2 linked regions of the Neobacillus sp. PS2-9 genome follow. The protein of the gene in region 1 binds, or shares a complex with, the protein of each later gene. Links are inferred from orthologs where the notes say so. Each region holds a gene or a part of one and is shown in the gene's direction. Other genes may lie near its edges. The genes, in order: acpP and fabF.

Evidence for each region.
Region 2: the proteins of acpP (region 1) and fabF are in contact, whole or in part, in a solved structure (PDB 6OKG), measured with the Escherichia coli proteins. The link is inferred for Neobacillus sp. PS2-9 from one-to-one orthologs.

The regions. Positions count from the first base shown.
Region 1 is NZ_CP133269.1:3,585,589-3,593,318, reverse strand. What follows is about bases 1-2,768. They hold acpP (acyl carrier protein), read left to right. Parts: upstream 1-1,151; coding sequence 1,152-1,385; downstream 1,386-2,768. Other genes in these bases: smc (chromosome segregation protein SMC), read left to right, coding at 2,347-2,768; rnc (ribonuclease III), read left to right, coding at 1,552-2,292; fabG (3-oxoacyl-[acyl-carrier-protein] reductase), read left to right, coding at 304-1,047; fabD (ACP S-malonyltransferase), read left to right, coding at 1-307. Outside these bases: more of smc, read left to right, coding at 2,769-5,913; signal recognition particle-docking protein FtsY, read left to right, coding at 6,123-7,109; RCG25_RS18010 (putative DNA-binding protein), read left to right, coding at 7,204-7,536; ffh (signal recognition particle protein), read left to right, coding at 7,549-7,730. UniProt on the Escherichia coli protein: Carrier of the growing fatty acid chain in fatty acid biosynthesis.
Region 2 is NZ_CP133269.1:3,950,047-3,957,945, reverse strand. The notes cover bases 1,667-4,603. They hold fabF (beta-ketoacyl-ACP synthase II), read left to right. Parts: upstream 1,667-2,484; coding sequence 2,485-3,723; downstream 3,724-4,603. Other genes in these bases: RCG25_RS19835 (beta-ketoacyl-ACP synthase III), read left to right, coding at 1,667-2,376. Outside these bases: RCG25_RS19850 (BMP family ABC transporter substrate-binding protein), read left to right, coding at 1-755; RCG25_RS19845 (ComZ family protein), read left to right, coding at 776-976; RCG25_RS19840 (hypothetical protein), read right to left, coding at 1,009-1,266; more of RCG25_RS19835, read left to right, coding at 1,444-1,666; RCG25_RS19825 (DUF2268 domain-containing putative Zn-dependent protease), read left to right, coding at 5,157-5,936; RCG25_RS19820 (ABC transporter ATP-binding protein), read left to right, coding at 6,099-7,124; RCG25_RS19815 (ABC transporter ATP-binding protein), read left to right, coding at 7,121-7,899. UniProt on the Escherichia coli protein: Involved in the type II fatty acid elongation cycle. Catalyzes the elongation of a wide range of acyl-ACP by the addition of two carbons from malonyl-ACP to an acyl acceptor.

The DNA.
Region 1 (7,730 bases):
AGTGCTAGATGGGATGGAGATGAAGGATGCTGAAATACCGGTTGTCATAAATGTTACAGCTCAACCTGTTAGTAATGCTTCTGAAATAAAGGATAAGTTAATCGAGCAGTTATATTCCCCAGTACAATGGGAGGATTCCGTTACTAAAATGATTGACCTTGGAGTCGATACTTTCATCGAGATTGGTCCTGGAAAAGTTCTGTCAGGATTAATCAAAAAAATTGATAAAACAGTTAAGACATACGCAGTAACTGATGAGGAAAGTGCAATGGCAGTAATGGAAGCCTTAAAGGAGGAAAAACTATGAGTTTAGCAGGGAAGGCAGCGCTTGTTACCGGAGCATCAAGAGGAATCGGCAGGGAAATTGCTCTTGAGCTGGCAAGACAAGGAGCAAATGTTGCAGTAAATTTTTCTGGTAGCGAAGCAAAAGCAAATGAAGTAGTTGATGAAATTAAAGCCCTCGGCAGAGATGCTGTGGCGATAAAATGTGATGTTTCAAATACAGTAGAAGTGACTGAAATGGTTAAAGCATCGATTGACCGCTTTGGTAAACTAGACATCCTCATAAATAACGCGGGTATTACAAGGGACAACCTTTTAATGCGAATGAAAGAAGAAGAATGGGATGATGTAATTAATACTAACCTTAAAGGTGTATTCCTTTGTACAAAAGCGGTAACAAGACAAATGATGAAACAACGAGTGGGCCGCATCATTAATATTGCTTCCGTTGTTGGTGTAAGTGGGAATCCAGGGCAAGCTAACTATGTAGCTGCAAAAGCGGGAGTTATTGGCTTAACAAAAACAACTGCTAAGGAATTAGCGTCACGTAATATTACAGTGAATGCAGTTGCTCCAGGGTTTATTACTACTGATATGACAGATAAATTATCTGAGGAAGTAAAAGCGGAAATGTTAAAACAGATTCCGTTAGCAAGATTAGGAGAAGCTAAGGATATCGCTAAAATCACTGCTTTCATAGCTTCTGATGACTCATCGTATATTACAGGCCAAACCTTCCATGTAAATGGCGGTATGGTAATGTAATGAAGTGAATTACTGTTTCTGAACAGTAATCTAATTTTAATCAAAAACAACATTTATTATTTTATTGAAATACACTATAATAGCTTGAGGGGAGGTGAACGAGCATGGCAGAGGTATTAGAACGTGTTACAAAAATCATCGTTGACCGCTTAGGTGTTGATGAGTCTCAAGTAAAGCTTGAAGCTTCTTTTAAAGATGATCTTGGCGCTGATTCCCTTGACGTAGTTGAACTAGTAATGGAATTGGAAGATGAGTTCGATATGGAAATTTCTGACGATGATGCTGAAAAAATCAGCACTGTTGGTGATGCTGTTAATTACATAAATAGCAGTAAGTAATCTCGTTAGATTTTATTCACAAAGCTCCGTTTTCAAACGGAGCTTTATTCTGTATGATAGAACTTGGTAGAGTAAACTATCTGCCAAGTTTCTTTGCGTTTTCAAAGAAATTTTTTTAAACTCATAATAGGCAATGTCTGTAAACTAAATGCAAGGTGGAGACTTTATGCGCAAAAACGGTAAAGAAAAAGAGTTGAACAATCGCGCAAAGGAAAATCAATTTAAGGATTTTCAAACGACAATTGGAATTACTATTGAAAATGAAAAATTACTAAAGCAAGCTTTTACTCATTCATCCTATGTGAATGAGCATCGCAGAAAGCCTTTCGAGGATAATGAAAGACTTGAATTTTTAGGAGATGCTGTACTGGAGCTAACTGTTTCTCAATTTCTTTTTAAGAAATATCCTACCATGACAGAAGGAGAATTAACGAAACTAAGAGCAGCCATTGTGTGTGAGCCATCACTCGTTTCTTTTGCTAATGAGCTTAAGTTTGGTAATCTCATTTTGTTGGGAAAAGGGGAAGAAATGACAGGCGGAAGAGAACGCCCTGCTTTATTAGCGGATGTGTTTGAGGCGTTCATAGGAGCTCTCTATTTAGATCAAGGAATTGATAAAGTCATTGAATTCCTTGAATTGATCGTTTTTCCTAAAATAAATGCTGGTGCTTTTTCTCATGTGATGGATTTTAAAAGTCAATTACAAGAACTCATCCAAAGAGATGGGACAGGTACATTAGAATACAAAGTCTTATTAGAAAAAGGTCCAGCACATAACAAGGAGTTTGTTTCCAAAGTGTCCTTAAATGGAGATGAACTGGGAGTAGGAACTGGGAAATCGAAAAAAGAAGCCGAACAGCATGCCGCCCAAATGGCACTGGACGTATTAAAAGCGAAAACAACCTAGAAATGTCAAAATGTTTGCAGGAGAAATCCCGGGTTGCATGGGGAGGATAATGAAATGTTTTTAAAACGGTTGGACATCATTGGATTTAAATCGTTCGCAGACCGCATTGGAGTTGATTTTGTTCCTGGGGTTACTGCTGTAGTGGGTCCCAATGGGAGTGGCAAAAGTAATATAACTGATGCGATCCGCTGGGTCCTAGGTGAACAGTCCGCTAAATCTTTACGAGGAAGTAAAATGGAAGATATCATTTTTGCCGGCAGTGATACTAGAAAAGCGCTGAATTTCGCTGAGGTATCACTGACATTGGATAATCAAGACCAAGGAATCGGGTTAGATTACAATGAAGTAAGTGTGACCAGACGTGTCTCACGTTCAGGCGAAAGTGAATTTTACATTAACAAACAGCCCTGCAGGTTGAAGGATATTATCGATTTGTTTATGGATTCAGGTCTTGGCAGAGAAGCCTTTTCCATCATTAGTCAAGGAAAAGTAGAAGAAATATTAAACAGTAAAGCTGAGGATCGCAGAACTATCTTCGAAGAAGCAGCTGGTGTTTTAAAATACAAAAACCGCAAGAAAAAAGCAGAGGTAAAATTATTTGAAACACAGGATAATTTAAACCGAGTGAATGATATTTTACACGAACTGGAAAGTCAGGTAGAGCCGCTTAAAATTCAAGCATCGATGGCTAAGGATTTTCTGGAGAAAAAAGAAGAACTAGAAAAAATAGAAGTAGCATTAACTGTGTTTGAAATTGAAGATCTACACCAGAAATGGGAAAACCTTTCTAAACAACTAGAAGAACATCAGCAGGAAGAGTTAAAGCTATCATCAGATTTGCAGGTCAAAGAAGCTAAAATAGTTGAAACAAGAGACCGAATTTCTGCATTAGACGAATCGATTACAGACCTGCAAAATGTTTTACTTCATGCAAGTGAAGAACTTGAAAAGCTCGAAGGTCGTAAAGAAGTATTGAAGGAACGGAAAAAGAATGCTGCTCATAACAAGGAACAGCTGAAAACGAATATCACTGAGTTGACAGAAAAAATCAGCCAGCTTCAAAAAAATAGGGACATGCAGGCAGAGTCAGTTAAAGAACTAGGTGAACAGGTTCATTCATTACAGGCCGAACTAAAGGAAAAACAAGAAAAGCTACAACTTTTCACCGAAAATATAGAAGAAAAAATTGATAGCTTAAAAAGTGAATATATTGAGCTACTCAATCAGCAGGCTGGTGCTAAAAATGAATTGAAATATATTGACCAGCAATTGGAGCAACAAGAGAGAAAAAGCTCGCGTCTTGATTCAGAGAATACGAAATACATTCAAGAACGACAAATTGCTCAATCCAAGATGGAGCAAATTCAATCTTTATTAGCAGATTTTCAAAAACAATTAGCAGACCAAGTGGTAGCATTTCGCGATCAACAGCGAAAGCTTGAAACGGTAAAAAATAATTATGAAAAACAAGAAAAGATGCTGTATCAAGCCTATCAGCTGCTTCAACAGGCAAAATCAAGAAAAGAAATGCTCGAAGAAATGGAAGAAGATTATTCCGGGTTCTTCCAAGGGGTTAAAGAGGTTCTAAAGGCAAGGGATCATAAGCTAAAGGGAATTGAAGGCGCAGTAGCAGAATTAGTTACCGTTCCAAAAGAATATGAAACAGCACTCGAAACAGCTTTTGGAGGTGCCCTTCAGCATATAGTTGTTGATACCGAGCAAAATGCACGGACAGCGATCCAATATTTAAAACAACATTCTTATGGACGAGCAACCTTCTTACCGCTTAGCGTTATTAAAGGCAGGCCTTTATCCGCTGCACAATTATCGTCCATTCAAAATCATCCATCCTTGATTGGAACTGCTGTCAGCATTGTTAAATTTGAATCAAGGTATGCTGAGGTAATGAATAACTTATTAGGTAATGTTGTGATTACAAAAGACCTGAAGGGTGCCAATGAATTGGCAAAAATCCTTCAGTACCGCTGTCGTTTGGTCACGCTTGAGGGGGATATTGTTAATCCTGGTGGTTCCATGACGGGTGGTGCGGTTAAACAAAAGACATCCTCTCTATTAACTAGAAAAGGTGAACTAGAAGATTTAAAAGCCAAATTGGTTATTATGGAGGAAAAAACAGCTAGTCTAGAAAAAACGGTTAAATCCTTAAAAGAAGAAGTTCAACTGACTGATCAACAGCTAGATGAAATTCGGAAAAATGGGGAAGAATTGAGACTTAACGAGCAGGCTGTAAAGGGAGAACTGCGTGAAGCTGAGCTTGGAGTAAAAAATATTAACGAGCGATTAGCGATATATGACCTTGAAAAAGGACAGTTTTCTGATGAAAAGAACGGCTTACTAAAACGAAAAGACGAATTATTTAATGCGCTAGAAACCTATCAAGTAAATGTTACAGAACTGGATACCCAAATTGTTAAATTAACAGAACAAAAAACCAGTGATTTAACTTCAAAAGAAACTTTGACGAATGAAATAAATGATTTAAAGGTAGAGTTTGCTTCTAAAAACGAGCAATTTACGAATATAAAAGAGAGATTTACGCTTACGATTGAGGACTTAGAAGAAAGCGAAAAAAAGCTAGCTCTTTATACGGAGGACCTTAGCCTATTGTCTTCAGAAATGACAAACAGTTCATCAGGTGAGGAGCAGCTTGAGACTGCAGCTAAGTTGAAGCAGCAAGACAAAGAAGCCACACTACAGCTTATTACTGCTAGAAGACAGGAACGATTGTCCTTAGTGGATGTTCTTGAAGACATGGAATTAGAAGCTAAAGAGTTGAAAAGACTTCATAAAGGAATGATCGTGGTATTAAAGGATGAGGAAGTCAAAATCAATCGACTTGATGTCGAGCTTGAAAATCGACTGACACATCTTCGAGAAGAATATTTATTGTCATTTGAAGGGGCGAAGGAACAATATCCATTAACAATTCCTGTTGAGGAAGCACGGAAAAAGGTCAAGCTCATCAAACTTGCCATTGAAGAACTAGGAAGTGTGAATCTTGGTGCAATTGAAGAATATGAGCGTGTATCTGAGCGATATGAGTTTTTAAATGAGCAAAAGTCCGATCTCCAGGAAGCAAAAGATACCCTTTACCAGGTGATTGAAGAAATGGATATAGAGATGAAGAAACGCTTCGAACAAACCTTCAATGGAATTCGTGAGCACTTCGAACCAACCTTCCGAGCTCTTTTCGGTGGAGGAAGAGCGGATTTAGTTCTAACAGTACCCGAAGATTTATTAAATACCGGGGTAGAAATCGTTGCTCAACCTCCTGGGAAGAAGCTGCAGAATTTGGGACTCCTTTCAGGTGGAGAACGTGCATTAACTGCTATAGCCTTACTATTTTCTATCTTAAAGGTACGACCTGTTCCATTTTGTATCCTTGATGAGGTGGAAGCGGCCCTAGATGAAGCCAATGTCTACCGTTTTAGCCAATATTTAAAGCAATATAGCAAGGAAACACAATTTATCGTGATAACCCACCGGAAAGGAACCATGGAAGAAGCAGATGTCCTTTATGGAGTAACTATGAAGGAATCAGGCGTATCCAAACTAGTATCTGTCCGATTAGAAGAAACAAAGGAACTCGTAGAATCTTAATTTTAGACTAAATTAAAGCATTATGTTGATTTAACACACCTGTTGATTGGAGCGGAAGGCGCGAAGACTCCTGTGGGAGTATGGTTCAGGGGAGACCCCGCAGGCGTTTTTCGCCTAGGAGGCTCGCCGAAACACCCACGAACCGCTCGTGCCTGGAGCGGAAATCAACAGATCAGTTTAACAAAGTTAATTTAAAAGGAAGTGGTAGAATGAGTTTTTTTAAAAAACTAAAAGAGAAAATTACGAAATCAACAGATTCCGTAACCGAAAAGTTTAAAGAAGGCTTAACGAAAACAAGAGACAATTTCTCAGGAAAAGTAAACGACCTTGTAGCAAGATATCGAAAAGTCGACGAAGACTTCTTTGAAGAATTAGAAGAGATATTAATTCAAGCAGATGTCGGCTTTGATACAGTAATGCGATTAATTGAAGAATTAAAGACGGAAGTAAAACGCAGAAATATTCAGGATCCACAGGAAGTTCAGAGTGTTATTTCTGAAAAGCTAGTAGACATCTATAATTCTGGAGAAGAACAATCCTCTAAATTAAATATTCAAGAGGAAGGCTTAACTGTTATTTTGTTTGTCGGGGTCAATGGTGTTGGAAAAACGACCACAATTGGCAAACTTGGACATAAATTTAAGAGTGAAGGCAAAAAGGTTTTAATGGCAGCAGGGGACACTTTCCGTGCTGGTGCGATTGAACAGTTAGAAGTATGGGGTGATAGAGTCGGAGTGGAAGTCATCAAGCAGGCAGAAGGTTCCGACCCGGCAGCCGTTATGTACGATGCCATCCAGGCGGCAAAATCCCGTCAGGCAGATATTTTACTTTGCGACACTGCAGGCCGCCTGCAAAACAAAGTAAACTTAATGAAAGAGTTAGAAAAGGTGAAGCGTGTCATTGAACGGGAAGTACCAGGTGCACCACATGAAGTCATTTTAGTTCTCGATGCTACGACTGGACAAAATGCTCTCATCCAGGCAAAGACCTTTAAAGAAGTGACGAATGTAAGTGGAATCGTTCTTTCTAAGCTAGACGGTACGGCAAAGGGCGGTATTGTTCTTGCGATTCGTAATGAATTGAAAATTCCTGTAAAATTTGTCGGTCTGGGTGAAAAAATGGATGATCTTCAAGAGTTTGATGCGGAGAAATACGTGTATGGACTCTTTGCGGATCAGGTAGAGCAAACCGAATAATGGATGTAAAGGTATTATCTTGACAGAAAGTGCGTGACTGTGTAAACTACTCTTGTAAAGGCTTTTCACTTAACATGATATTGGAGGGATAGGCATGCTTGAAAAAACAACACGAATGAATTATCTTTATGATTTTTATTATTCGTTGTTAACGCCAAAGCAGCAAAGCTATATGTCTCTCTATTATTTAGATGATTATTCTCTTGGTGAAATTGCCGATGAGTATGACGTAAGCCGTCAGGCCGTTTATGATAATATTAAACGGACGGAAGCCATGCTCGAGGAGTATGAGGAAAAGCTCCTATTATTCCGAAAATTTCAAGAGCGGGCAAGTTTAATTAGACATCTGAACGAATTGCTTAATGAAGAGAACCCTTCAAAGCAAGCAATGTTAGAAACCGTTGCTGAGCTTGAGAAATTAGATTAGGAGGCGGCATACATGGCATTTGAAGGATTAGCCGACCGACTGCAGAATACAATCCAAAAGATCCGTGGAAAGGGAAAGGTCTCTGAAGCGGATGTAAAAGAAATGATGCGTGAAGTTCGTCTTGCATTATTAGAAGCAGACGTAAATTTTAAAGTCGTTAAAGATTTTGTTAAAAAAGTAAGTGAACGATCTGT
Region 2 (7,899 bases), 360 kb from region 1 along the record:
AAGAAGGAATGAATTCGGAAGCCGTGGTTAAACGCGCGGTCGAAGAGTTTGACCAAAAAGGGGTTAACCTAATCTTTGGTCATGGAGCAGAATATGCTGAGTACTTTAATAAAATCTCTAAAGACTATCCGAAAATTCACTTTGTCAGCTTTAATGGGGATGCAAAGAATTCAAATACAACGAGTCTTAACTTTAAAGCGCATGCAATGGGCTTTTTTGGAGGGATGGTTGCTGCTCATATGTCAAAACAACATAAAGTAGGAGTGTTGGCTGCTTATGAGTGGCAACCAGAAATTGAAGGGTTTTACCAGGGAGCTCTAGCTGAAAATAATCAAACTCATGTGAGCATAGAATATGTCGGAAATTGGGATGATGAAACTAAGGCAATCCAATTAGTTGATCGTATGTTGGAAAATGGAGTGGATGTGGTGTATCCTGCAGGCGATGGTTATAACGTTCCGGTAATTGAACGAGTAAAGGAACAAGGCCTTTTTGTTATTGGCTACGTTTCAGACCAGTCAGACCTAGGAGAATCTACCGTTTTAACAAGTACGATTCAACAGGTTGATAAATTATATGAAAAAGTGGCAGATCAATACAATAAAGGCGAACTAAAATCAGGTAATCTTTCCTTTGACTTTCATGATAACGTCATCTCACTTGGAAAGTACAGCCCTTTAGTTAAGAAAGAGTTCATTCAGCAAATGAACAAGCATATAGAGGATTACAAGGAAACAGGCAAATTGCCTAAATAATATTATTAAAGGAGTACATAATGAACAATCAAGATCACACATTACAATTTATGCAAATCGCGATGAAGTATTTACCAGAGGCAAAGGAACAATTGGATCAGGCTGGGGTTGAATTATCTATGGAATTAATCCAACCATTTATGAACCTATTTACTAAAGTAATGGAAGAGGCATATGAATTAGGAAGAGAAAGTGCCTTAAGTGAATTGAAGCAATCTTAATGATGAAAAGGCTGACCATCTATGAGTCAGCCTTATTTCTTTTTCCATAATTGTTCGATATAGGGATATACTTTTTGAAATAAGGGTTTAAATCCCTTCATAGATTCCATTAATGTATCAATATTGTTCATTAGTTCTTCATAATCAATCGTAGATTGCTGACGAGATGGTTCCTGTGTCTGATGATCCTGACGGGGTTGATGTCTACCAGGGCCAAACATTAAACTGGTAAAACGGTCTGACTCTTTTCTCTCCTCGTTCTTCCGTTCTTCCATACCTGCATCCTCCATTTCATTTCCTCTTAATTTTAGAATATGACTAAACAAATAATTGGAATGTACATTAGCGGAGAATATAAAAGAAGAAACAGTTGCTTAAAATGGGGTCTATTTGATAAAATTAGTACCAAGTCATAATAATTGATATTAATTTTTGATAAAGAGTTAGTTAAAAAGGAGATGGAACGTGTGAGAGCTGGTATTGTCGGAATTGGTAGGTATTTACCAGAGAAGATAGTCACTAATCAGGATTTAGAGAAAATAATGGATACCTCTGATGAATGGATTCGTACCAGAACAGGCATTGAAGAGCGGAGAATTGCTGCGGATGATGTGGATACCTCAGATATGGCGTTTGCAGCAGCTCAAGAGGCTATCAAACATGCCGGGATTACAGCTGAGGAGATCGATTTAATCTTGGTAGCTACGGTAACACCTGATACACCATTTCCTTCAGTTGCTTGTCGAATTCAAGAGAAACTAGGTGCAACGAAGGCTGCTGCAATGGATATTAGTGCAGCATGTGCCGGTTTTATGTATGGCATGGTTACTGGAAAGCAGTTTATTGAAACTGAAGTATATAAATATGTTCTAGTCGTTGGTGTTGAAAAGCTTTCAAAAGTTACAGACTGGAATGACCGAAATACAGCTGTCCTTTTTGGAGATGGCGCTGGTGCTGCCATCTTAGGTCCAGTTTCAGAAAACCGTGGAATTTTGTCCTTTGAGCTAGGGGCTGATGGTACAGGAGCAAAGCATTTATACCAAGACGAATATATCATTATGAATGGTAGAGAAGTATTTAAGTTTGCTGTTAGACAAATGGGAGAAAGCAGTTTACACGTTCTTGAGAAGGCAGGTTTAACTAAAGAGGATGTTGATTTCTTAATACCGCATCAAGCGAATATTCGTATCATGGAAGCATCCAGACAAAGATTAGAACTACCTGTTGAAAAAATGTCCAAAACCGTTCATAAATATGGTAATACATCAGCTGCATCCATTCCTATTTCTATTGTGGAGGAATTGGAGGCAGGAAAACTTAAAGATGATGATGTTATTGTCATGGTAGGCTTTGGTGGTGGCTTGACATGGGGAGCTATTGCTATACGTTGGGGGAAATAAAGATTAGCGTATAAGGATACTTACTAGTATCTATGCAAGTTGAATTGCTTGAAAATAACATTTACTATTACAAAAAAGGGAAATGATTGTTGAAAAGGAGATGTACAAATGAACAAGCGTAGAGTTGTAGTAACAGGCGTTGGAGCGGTGACACCGCTTGGTAACGATGTTGAAACAACATGGAAAGGGATTATTGAGGGGAAATCAGGTATTGGTCCACTGACTAGAGTCAATGCGGACGAATATCCAGCTAAAGTGGCTGCTGAGTTAAAAGATTTTAATCCCGAAGTGTTTATGGATAGAAAAGAAGCGCGAAAAATGGATCGTTTTACACAATATGCAGTTGCGAGTGCATTAATGGCAGTTAAGGACGCCAATCTAACTATTAATGAAGAGAATTCAGAACGTGTGGGTGTGTGGATCGGGTCTGGTATTGGAGGAATGGAAACATTCGAACAACAATATGAAACCTTCCAAAAAAGGGGATACAAGCGGGTTAGTCCATTCTTTGTCCCAATGCTAATTCCAGATATGGCAACTGGTCAGGTGTCAATTACCCTCGGTGCAAGAGGATTTAATTCATGTACAGTTACAGCATGTGCAACTGGAACGAATTCCATTGGAGATGCATTTAAAGTTATTCAGCGTGGTGATGCGGATGTTATGGTAACAGGTGGCGCTGAAGCACCAATCACAAAAATGTCTGTTGCTGGGTTCTGTGCCAATACAGCACTCTCTACAAATCCTGATCCTCAAACAGCAAGCAGACCATTTGATAAAAACCGGGATGGCTTCGTCATGGGTGAAGGGGCAGGTATCATTATTTTGGAAGAGTTAGAGTATGCCCTTGCACGAGGAGCTAAAATCTATGCTGAAATCGTCGGTTATGGAGCAACAGGTGATGCTTATCATATCACTGCCCCTGCACCAGGTGGTGAAGGCGGTGCTCGAGCAATGAAAATGGCCATTAATGATGGTGGATTACAACCTCAAGACATTGATTATATTAACGCACATGGTACTAGTACTGAATATAATGATAAATTTGAAACACTTGCGGTTAAGGAAGTATTTGGAGAGCATGCTTATAATCTTGCGATGAGTTCAACCAAATCGATGACAGGCCATCTGTTAGGAGCTGCAGGTGGAGTGGAAGCGATCTTTACCGTATTAGCGATGAGAGATAGCATACTCCCACCAACCATTAATTATGAAACTCCGGATCCTGAATGTGATTTGGACTATGTAGTAAATAAAGCCCGTTCACAAGAAATCAAGGCAGCTATGAGCAACTCACTTGGCTTCGGTGGACACAACGCAACCATTGTATTTAAAAAATACGAATAAAAACTTTAGGTCGACCAGATAAAATGTCTGGTCGATTTTTCTGTTAGACCACAGTCCTTAATACTGTGGTATTTTTCATGTATGTATAAATATAGTAAGTAGAAAATTTCGTGGTTGTGAATACATAAGAACTGCTTTGATGAGTTCAAGGGCAGTTGTGTCCGAATCAGGTGAGGATTCGGACAGCTAAGATGAATACAAGGGCAATGGTGTCCAAAACGGGTGTTGATTTGGACAGCTAAGATGGATCCAAAGGCGATCGTGTCCGAATCGGGTGTTGATTTGGACAGCTAAGATGAATGCAAGGGCAATGATGTCCGAATCAGGTGAGGATTCGGACAGCTATGATGAATACAAGGGAATGGTGTCCGAATCGGGTGTTGATTTAGACAGCTAAGATGGATGCAAGGGCAATGATGTCCGAATCAGGTGAGGATTCGGACAGCTAAGATGAATATAGGGGCAATGGTGTCCAAAACGGGTGTTGATTTGGACAGCTAAGATGGATCCAAAGGCGATCGTGTCCGAATCGGGTGTTGATTTGGACACGATAAGATGAATACATAGGTGATCGTGTCCGAATCGGGTGTTGATTTAGACAGCTAAGATGGATTCAAAGGCGGTCGTGTCCGAATCGGGTGTTGATTTGGACAGCTAAGATGGATGCAAAGGCGACCGTGTCCGAATCGAGTGTTGATTTGGACAGCTAAGATGAATGCAAGGGCAATGATGTCCGAATCAGGTGAGGATTCGGACAGCTAAGATGAATACAGGGGCAATGGTGTCCAAAACGGGTGTTGATTTGGACAGCTAAGATGGATCCAAAGGCGATCGTGTCCGAATCGGGTGTTGATTTGGACACGATAAGATGAATACATAGGTGATCGTGTCCGAATCGGGTGTTGATTTAGACAGCTAAGATGGATGCAAAGGCAATCGTGTCCGAATCGGGTGTTGATTTGGACAGCTAAGATGGATGCAAAGGCGACCGTGTCCGAATCGAGTGTTGATTTGGACAGCTAAGATGAATGCAAGGGCAATGATGTCCGAATCAGGTGAGGATTCGGACAGCTAAGATGAATACAGGGGCAATGGTGTCCAAAACGGGTGTTGATTTGGACAGCTAAGATGGATCCAAAGGCGATCGTGTCCGAATCGGGTGTTGATTTAGACAGCTAAGATGGATTCAAAGGCGGTCGTGTCCGAATCGAGTGTTGATTTGGACACGCTAAGATGAATTCACTGGTCGCCGTGTCCGAATATGTCAGACTCTCAGTAAATACTAAATAATAAATACATTTTTTTTAAAAATCCAAACACCATTCTTTTCAATTAAAACTTATATACCTTCATCTCCACTGCTAATGTTAAAGAACATCTTTGTCAATCAATTCATAAAATGGTTAAAGCGGGCTTACAGGAGGTGGAGAAGTATGGGAGTAATCAAAACAGACAGCTGGTTATTGGCCGATTTTGATAATGCCATAAAAATATGTGAAAAACTGCAACCGTATTTCAAGGGGAAAACAGCAAAACAAATTTACAACCAATTATTAAACTTTGGGATGTATCAGCCTTCGAGATCTTCAAAGGATTTCCTCCACGAAATGAATGAACAGAAAGTATGGGACCAAGTGGAACGTCTATTGGCTAAATATAAAGTTAAATGGAATGGTCCGGACATACCTGTTTTTCTCTTTCCTTTAGCCCAGTCTAGAAGTCTTTTTAGTAGAACAGACAGGAATAAGGGAGGAGTTTCTTTTCCTGATAAAATGTTTTTATTTCTTTCCTCCCATGAAGATGCCAAAGAGATAGAAGCATTGTTTGTCCATGAATATCATCATGTATGCAGGCTCCGTAAGATGAATAAAAAAATGGAGGATTATACACTATTAGATTCATTGGTAATTGAAGGTTTGGCTGAATATGCAGTATTGAAGCAGTGTGGAGAGGATTACTTAGCAGATTGGTGTAGTATGTATACTGAAAAAGAAATAACATATTTTTGGAATAAATTTCTAAAAAAACAATTAGAGTTAAAAAAGAATGAAAGAGTTCACGACGAACTATTATTTGGAGGTGGAAGAGTACCTAAATTACTAGGGTATGCTGTTGGATATAACATTATTGATAAATATTACAAAAATCATAATTATTCTACAAAACTATCATTTGAGATACCAGCTGACAAATTTGTCAATAAAGCAAAATAGTGGAAGATGAAAAAGCCTGTTAAATCAGGCTTTTTTTGTTTTCACTAGATTGAAAATTATCAAGATTGTAAAAAAGTCTTGCAATTGTAACAATTCAGTAATAGAATTTTATTAGAATATAACGAATTCACAGAATAATCCAAAAAAGTAAGAAGGTGTACTATGAGCATAAAAAAATCGTTACTCAAAGAGGCACCATTGCTCGAAGTGAGAAATTTAGAGACAGCCTTTGATATTGAGGGTACTGATTATAACGCAGTAGATAATGTATCTTTCACTGTAAAGCCACGACAAATTGTGGGGGTTGTGGGTGAATCTGGCTGTGGTAAATCTGTTATGAGTCTATCAATTATGAAGCTACTTCCAAAAGGAATTGGAAAAGTAAAATCGGGTGAAATCATTTTCGATGGTGTAAATCTTGAGAAAATGAATGAATCACAAATAAATAAAATTCGTGGAAAAGACGTGTCAATGATTTTCCAAGAGCCAATGACATCTTTAAACCCAGTATTTACGATTGGCTATCAGCTGCAAGAAGTCCTTTTCAATCATATGAAGATTTCAAAACAAGAGGCTCGTCAAAAAGCAATAGCTCTTTTAAAGAGTGTAGGGATCTCTCGACCTGAAAAAATTGTGGACGAATATCCCCATCAATTGTCAGGTGGAATGAGACAAAGGGTCATGATTGCAATTGCCATTGCCTGTCAGCCTAAGCTATTAATTGCGGATGAGCCAACTACTGCGCTTGATGTTACGGTGCAGGCACAAATATTGGAACTTTTAAAAGACATCCAATCTGTAAATGATATGTCCGTTATTTTGATTACACATGATTTAGGTGTAGTTGCAGAAATGTGTGATGAAGTTATTGTCATGTATGCTGGTAAAATTGTAGAACGGACGGATGTCGATACACTCTTTCATAATCCTAAACATCCATACACTACATTACTTTTGGGTGCAATCCCAAAAATGGAGGAAACGGAAGAACGATTAAGCTCAATTCAAGGAATTGTACCATCTCTGATCAATATGCCAAAAGTGGGCTGCCGTTTTGCCAATCGATGTCCAAAAGCTATGCCTGACTGTTTTACTATTACCCCTGAACTAGCAGAAGCAGAGGATCGTCATGAAGTTGCCTGCCTGCTTTTTGAAACTAGTAAACCAAGACAAGGGGTGAGTAAATGAGTACCGGAACTGTACATAAGAACCAGGAGGCCACTCAAGCAGAGAATCTATTAGAGATACAGAATCTCAAAACCTATTATCCTGTTAAAGGTGGTTTTTTTAAACGAACCGTTGGAAATGTGAAAGCGGTTGATAATATCTCTTTTGAAATTAAAAGAGGGGAAACACTTGGACTAGTTGGTGAATCAGGCTGTGGTAAGTCTACAGCAGGTCGGACGATTCTACGATTATTAAAACCAACCGATGGGAAAATTCTCTTTGACGGAAAAAATATAACGAATATATCTGGGAAGTCTCTTCAAGAAATTCGAAAAGATATGCAGATGGTATTTCAGGACCCTTATGCTTCTTTGAATCCGATGCAAATGGTAGGGGATATCATCGCTGAACCTATTTATAATTTCTCCAGAAAAAGTAAAGAAGAATTAAAACAAGAAGTGATGGATTTATTAACAAAAGTGGGTTTACCACAGGATGCCTATTATAAATATGCTCATGAATTTTCAGGCGGTCAGCGCCAAAGAATTGGTATCGCTCGTGCCCTTGCCCTGAGACCGAAACTAATTATTGCGGATGAACCAGTTTCTGCACTTGATGTATCCGTCCAATCACAAGTATTAAATCTATTAAAAGATTTACAAAAAGAATTTGATTTAACCTTCCTCTTTATTGCGCATGACTTAAGTGTTGTGAAGCACATGAGCGATAGGATTGGTGTGATGTATTTAGGTAATATGGTTGAGATTGCAGATAAGGACAGCCTTTATGCACAACC